DNA from 2 places in the Streptomyces sp. B8-7 genome. Region 1 is predicted to be linked to the other one. Evidence: riboswitches for the same ligand, from Rfam matches in the RefSeq annotation. Region 1 holds a riboswitch; the other holds the start of a gene.
What was found. Region 1 has a riboswitch for cobalamin ahead of metE (5-methyltetrahydropteroyltriglutamate--homocysteine S-methyltransferase). Riboswitches for the same ligand answer to the same signal wherever they lie in the genome.
Positions count from the first base shown of each region.

Region 2: linked by a shared signal. The riboswitch ahead of AC5K6T_RS17505 (energy-coupling factor ABC transporter permease) and the one ahead of metE (5-methyltetrahydropteroyltriglutamate--homocysteine S-methyltransferase) in region 1 are both predicted to bind cobalamin.

Region 1 is NZ_JBYRRL010000002.1:144,300-147,664, forward strand. Features, by position in the region: gene metE (5-methyltetrahydropteroyltriglutamate--homocysteine S-methyltransferase) at 1-1,586, opposite strand, end outside; cobalamin riboswitch at 1,753-1,971, opposite strand; gene aceB (malate synthase A) at 2,300-3,365, opposite strand, start outside.
Region 2 is NZ_JBYRRL010000003.1:530,377-533,741, reverse strand. Features, by position in the region: gene cbiQ (cobalt ECF transporter T component CbiQ) at 1-397, opposite strand, end outside; gene AC5K6T_RS17510 (energy-coupling factor ABC transporter substrate-binding protein) at 404-865, opposite strand; gene AC5K6T_RS17505 (energy-coupling factor ABC transporter permease) at 862-1,551, opposite strand; cobalamin riboswitch at 1,582-1,767, opposite strand; gene AC5K6T_RS17500 (GntR family transcriptional regulator) at 2,202-2,951, opposite strand; gene AC5K6T_RS17495 (proline racemase family protein) at 3,086-3,365, opposite strand, start outside.

The DNA of each region.
Region 1 (3,365 bases):
GTGCCGTAGGACTGGACCCAGCCGTGCCGTGTGGCGAGGTATCCCGTCAGCCGCTCCGCGAAGTACTGGACCATGTCGTCGCGTTCGGGCTCGCCGTGCACCAGGACGTCCAGGCCGGTCCGCTCCTGGAAGGAGATCACCTCCCGGATCTCCGCCCTGATCCGCTCCTCGTAGCCGGCGCTGTCGATGCGGCCGGAGCGCAGGTCGGCGCGGGCGGTGCGCAGTTCGCCGGTCTGCGGGAACGAGCCGATGGTGGTGGTCGGCAGCAGGGGCAGGCCGAGGCGGGCGCGCTGCGCGGCGGCCCGCTCGCCGTACGGCTGCGGGCGGCGGGAGTCGGCCTCCGTGACGGCGGCGGCCCGGGCGCGTACGGCCGGGTCGTGTGTCACGGGGGAGTCCGCCCGGGAGGCCAGGTCGGCGCGGTTGGCGGCCAGTTCGGCGGCGATGGCGCCGGTGCCCCGGGCGAGGCCCCGGGCCAGGGTGACGATCTCGGCGGTCTTCTGCCGGGCGAAGGCCAGCCAGCGCAGGATCTGCGGTGCGACGTCCCGCTCGGCCGCCGTGTCGAGCGGCACGTGCAGCAGGGAGCAGGAGGCGGCGACGTCGACCCGGCCGGCCAGACCCAGCAGGGTGCCCAGCGTGGCGAGGGACCCCGCGAGGTCGTTGACCCAGACGTTGCGGCCGTCGACCACTCCGGCGACCAGACGCCTGCCGGGCAGCCCGCCGACGGCGGCGAGCGCGTCGAGGTTGGCGGCGGCGGCCCCGGTGAAGTCCAGCGCGAGACCGTCCACCGGCGCCCCGGCGAGCACCGACAGCGCGTCGCCCAGCCGGTCGAAGTACGAGGCGGCCAGCAGCTTCGGCCGGTCGGTGAGGGTGCCCAGGGTGCGGTAGGCCCGCCCGGCCGCGGCCAGTTCGGCAGGGGTGCGGTCCTGGACCAGGGCGGGTTCGTCGAGCTGCACCCACTCGGCGCCTGCGGCGCGCAGATCGGCGAGCACCTCGGCGTAGACGGGCAGCAGCCGGTCCAGCAGGGTCAGCGGGTCGAAGTCCGCGGGGGCGCCGGGGGCGGGCTTGGCGAGCAGGAGGTAGGTGACCGGGCCGACGAGCACCGGGCGGGCGGAGAGGCCCAGCGCAAGGGCCTCCGTCAGCTCGGCGACCTGCTTGCCGGAGTCGGCGGCGAACACCGTGTCCGGGCCCAGCTCCGGAACCAGGTAGTGGTAGTTGGTGTCGAACCACTTGGTCATCTCCAGGGGCGCCACCTCCTGGGTGCCGCGCGCCATGGCGAAGTAGCCGTCGAGGGCGTCGGCCTCGACGGCGGCACGGTGCCGCTCGGGGACGGCGCCGACCATGACGGTGGTGTCGAGGACGTGGTCGTAGAACGAGAAGTCGCCGGTCGGCACCTCGTCCAGGCCCGCCTCGTCGAGCTGCCGCCAGGTGGCCCGGCGCAGTTCGGCGGCGGTGGCGCGGAGCGCGTCGGCGGTGACGCGGCCCTTCCAGTAGCCCTCGACGGCCTTCTTCAGTTCCCGGTTCCGTCCCTGACGGGGGTAGCCGTGCACGGTGGCCCGTGCTGCCGCGGCTGCGGACTTCGCTGTCACGGAGATCTCCTTCGCGAGATGAATCCCTGAGATCCCGGAGACGGGACGAGAGCGCGAAGGGACGACGAACCGGGCGGACCCGGCTCCGCGCGGCGGGGCACGGTCGTCCGCCTGGTGTGTACGCCGACCCGCCCTCGAGGTCACCGGGATGTCCGCGCACGAGTGGTTCGCACGCGGGCAGTTGGCAGGTCTTCGGACTCGCGGGCCCGCCCTGACGTCGTCAGGGCACCTACTGGCCGTCGCTTCCCGGGCCCTTCCGGACCCAGTGCTCATGACGGCGGTCGTTCCCGCTCACCGCTGCGGGGCAGTCCCGGATTCCCACCGGGTTCCCTCTTGCGACGCTCCCGCCTGGCGGACGGGGCGAACCAGCTGCTGCGAGCAGCCTACGGCAGTGCGGCGGGGCCGAGAGCACGACGAGGGGCGGGAAGCGCGTGGGTGCGCTTCCCGCCCGTTCCCTGTGTCACCCCGCCGGGACCCTCACCCCGGCGGTGTGGCGGGCCCCTCAGCCCGCGTCCGGCCGGGTCCTCACCCTGGGACCCGGTCGTCGTGGTGGACCCCGCGCCCGGTGCGGCCGGGGGGTCCTGCATGCGCCGTCCGCCGGGGCGGCGGCGCGGGCGCGTGCGGCGGCTCGCCGGACCCGCGGTGGAGGGATGCGGTGGCGCCCGCGCCCCTCCGCCGGCCGCCGGCCGCGCCGCCGCGGTGGATCGCTGCGGTCACCCCGTGGACCCGGTCCGCCGGACCAGGTGGCGGGCGTAGGCGTCCGGCGTGAAGAACAGGGGCAGTTCCCCGGCCAGCGCCGTCCGCTCGAACAGGTCCCTGACCTCGGCGGCGGGGGCGTAGGGGTGCTCGGCGGTGAGCGCGGCGAGTTCGTCGTCGAGGAGCCGCAGCACCGTCTCGCGGTCGGTCACCCGGTGCCGCAGCCACTGCCAGATCTGCACGCGGGCGATCTCGGCGGTGGCCGCGTCCTCCATCAGGCCGTCGAGGACGACCGCGCCCTGCCCGTGCAGCCAGGCGGCGAAGTAGCGCAGTGCGACGGCGATGTTGGTGCGCACACCCTCCGGGGTCGGCGGGCCGCTGACCCGGCGCACGGACAGCAGGTCGGCCGGGGTGACCTCGACGTCGTCACGGGTGCGGTCGAGCTGGTGCGGGTGACGGCCGAGGACCCCGTCGAACACCTCGCGGCAGACCGGGACCAGGGCAGGGTCGGCGACCCAGGAGCCGTCGTAGCCGTCCTCGGCCTCCCGCTCCTTGTCCAGGCGGACCGCGGCGAGCAGCGCCTCGTCGGCGGCCGCGTCCCGGCCGGGCACCTGGGCGGCCATGGCCCCGATGGCGTGCGCCCCGCGCTTGTGGCAGGTGCGCACCAGCAGTTCGGTGTACGCCCGCATGAAGGGGGCGGTCATCGTCACCTTGGCCCGGTCGGGCAGCAGGAAGTCGGTGCGGTGGCCGAAGGTCTTGATCAGGCTGAACAGGTAGTCCCAGCGGCCGGCGTTGAGGCCGGCGCTGTGCTCGCGCAGCTCGTGGAGGATCTCCTCCATCTCGAACGCCGCGGTGATGGTCTCGATGAGCACGGTGGCCCGGACCGTGCCGCGGGGGATGCCGAGCAGTTCCTGCGCGAGCAGGAACACGTCGTTCCACAGGCGGGCCTCGTAGCGGTTCTCCAGCTTGGGGAGGTAGAAGTACGGGCCGCGTCCGGCATCGATCTGCCGCTGCGCGCAGTGGAAGAAGTACAGGCCGAAGTCGACGAGCGAGGCGGGCACGGGCCGGCCGTCCAGCTCCAGG
Region 2 (3,365 bases), on a different contig from region 1:
CCAGGCGCGGCAGCAGGTCGGACAGCGGTGTGGTGAACGCGAACAGCAGCACGCCGAGCGAGGCGGCGGAGGTGCGCAGCATCAGTTCCCCGGCCCGTACGGCGCCCCCCTCCGCGAGCGACACCGGCCCGCCGGGCCCGCCGACCTGCACCAGCAGCGTGACCGCGCCGGTCGCGCAGAACCCGAGCGGCACCCGGTAGGCCCGCCACAGCCGGCGGCCGGACACCCGCGCCGGGCCCAGCAGCACGGCCAGGGCGGTGACCAGGACGAGGGCGGCGCCCGGCCAGGGCGGCAGGGAGACCGCCAGCACGGTCAGCCCCAGCCCCAGCACCGCCTTGTCCACGGGGTGGCGGCGGCGCCAGCGGCTGCCGTGCGCCGCCGCGTCGATGGGCAGCACGCGGACTCAGCCCCGTCCGGAGGCGGCCCGGCCGTCCGCGGCGGGCTCCGCAGCCGGGGACGGGACGGCCGCGTCCGTCCGGTGGGCCGTGCCCGCCGCGCCGGCCGTGTCCGACGGGTGGGCCGCGCCGGCCGTGTCCGACGGATGGTCGCCTCCGGCTGCCGCGGCCCGCCGCTCGCCCTGCCTCCGGCCGCGACGCAGCCCGAAGTAGTAGGCGAGGACACCCGCGCCGAGCGCCGCCTGGAGCGAGAACAGCGCCGACTCGATCTCCCCGGACGGCGGTTCGTACAGCGGGGTGAACCACGGCTCGTAGTCCGGTTCCAGCTCCGTGATCGCGGTCTCCGCCTCGCCGTCGGCGCCCGTGAACGGCTCCTCCTTGTGGTCGCCGAGACCGAGCGCCAGCGGCAGGACGGCGAGCGCCGCGACCAGCGCCAGCAGCAGCAGGTTGATCCTCGTGGCGCGCTTCACCGGGCCACCGCCTCGGGCTTGGGGGCGGCCGCCAGCACGCCGAGCCGGGTCAGTTCGCTCCTGCTGGACTGGGCGAGGAGCCGCATCACCAGCACCGTGAGCAGGCCCTCGCTCACCGCGAGCGGGATCTGCGTCACGGCGAAGATGGAGCCGAACTTCCCCAGCGCGCCCAGGAATCCGCTGCTCGGGTCGGGGAAGGCGAGCGCGAGCTGCACACTGGTCACGCAGTACGTGGCCAGGTCGGCGAGGAACGCTCCGAGGAACACGGCGACCATCAGCGGCGCGTCGTAGCGGCGCAGCAGCCGGTAGGCGGCGTAGCCGACCCAGGGGCCGGCGACGGCCATGGAGAACACGTTGGCGCCGAGGGTGGTGAGTCCGCCGTGCGCCAGCAGCAGGGCCTGGAACAGCAGGGTGATGGTGCCCAGCACGGCCATGATGGGCGGCCGGAACAGGATGGCGCCCAGCCCGGTTCCGGTGGGGTGGGAGCAGCTTCCGGTGACGGAGGGGAGTTTGAGCGCGGACAGGACGAAGGTGAAGGCCCCCGACGCACCGAGGAGCAGTGTGCTGTCGGGATGCTCCCTGACCTCCCGGGTCAGGGAGCGGACTCCGTGGACGACGAACGGCGCGGACGCGACGCCCCAGGCGATCGCGTGCGCCGGAGGCAGAAATCCCTCGGCTATGTGCATGCTTGAGCGAACCCTCTCCAGCACCTCGTGGATGGTTGACGCGCCCTGGCCGGTCTCCTGGCTGACGGGTGACACCGCCCGGTCTCCGCCTTCCCGGGTCCTTGAGGGACCCAGTGGCTGCCCTTGCGGGCCGGAGCCGGACTTCCCGATCACAGTGGCGAGGGCCGCACCGGTTCCACACCGGATTTCCCGTTCACCAAGGCGTGGCGACCCTAGTCCGCGGTGGTAGGCGGTGACAAGCGGGCTCGTCCTCCGAGACGGAGGACTGGGGGGCGCTCGAACCGTGCGGGGGCCGCATGCGTGCCGGTGCGCGCCCCGACGCCACCCTTCCCGCGCCCCCGTCCGGGCTGCTCGTCGGGCCGGGTGTGCCGGTGCGGCCGGTCGCCGGGTACAGGGGGTCCGCACAGAGAACCGGGTGCAGGGGGTCCGCACAGGCAAAAGGGCGGGCCCGGGACGGTGGGCCCGGGACGGTGGGCCCGGGACGGTGGGCCCGGGACGGCGGGCCCGGGACGGCGGGCCCGGGACGGCGGGCCCGGGACGGTGGGCGCGGGGCCGGGCCGGCGGGCGTGTGCCGTGCGGGCCGGCACCGTCCGCCGCGGGTGGTCCCGGTACGTCCCGGGTGACAGGGGGCCGGTGCGCCGGCCCGCCGCTCAGGACACCGCGCCCAGCCGTCCGCCGGGTCCGCGGTCCGGACCGTGCCCCTGCCTCGCCGCCGCGTCCTGAGCCCGCCCCTCCGGGACGTTCCTCGCCCACAGCGACCGGACGTGCCCGAGGTGGCGGCCGATGCAGGCCTCCGCGCCCTCGGCGTCCCCGGCGATCATCAGGTCGAGCAGTTCGAGGTGCTCCTCGGCCGACGGGATCAGCCGGTCGCGCTCGTCCAGCGCGGTCAGACCGTACAGCCGGGACCGCTTGCGCAGGTCGCCGACCGTCTCGACGAGCCGGTCGTTGCCGGCCAGCGCCAGCAGGGACAGGTGGAAGCGCCGGTCGGCCTCCAGATAGCCGATGAGGTCGTGGGCCCGGGCGGCGGCCACGATCTCCTGGGCGACCGGCCGCAGCGCCTCCAGTTCCTCCCGGGGCGCGCCGCGGGTGATCCGGCCGACGGTCGGGACCTCGATCAGCATGCGGATCTCGCTGTACTGGTCGAGGTCGCGCTCGTCGACCTCGGTCACCCGGAAGCCCTTGTTGCGGACCGGCTCGACGAGGCCCTCCCGGGCCAGGTCGAGCATGGCCTCGCGCACGGGTGTCGCGGAGATGCCGAAGTCCTCCGCGAGGCCGGGAGCCGAGTACACCTCGCCCGGCTCGAGTTCGCCCGAGATCAGTGCGGCACGCAGCGCGTGGGCGACCTGGTCGCGCAGCCGCTCGCGCGCGGTGACGAGGGTGCGCTGCTTGAGGTGGCCCATGGTCTTCCCTTCGTGCCGCTGCGGAGCACCAGAGTACAATGTCACGTTGTTTCCTTCGGCGCCGCAGGGAAGTTGCCGCATCCGCGCACCGCGTTCACGGCCGGTCGCCGTTCAGCGCGCGCGGGGGCGCGGGCTCACAGCAGGAACCCCGCGGGGAACGGGTCGTCCGGGTCGAGGAAGTACTGGGCGGTGCCCGTGATCCAGGCCCGGCCGGTGACCCGGGGCACCACCGCCGGCACTCCGCCGACCTCGGTCTCCGCCAGCAGCCGGCCGGTGAACTCGGTGCCGATGAACGATTCGTTGACGAAGTCCTGGTGCAGGCCGAGCTCCTTGCGGGCGTGGAGCTGCGCCATCCGCGCCGAGGTGCCGGTGCCGCACGGTGAGCGGTCGAACCAGCCCGGGTGGATGGCCATC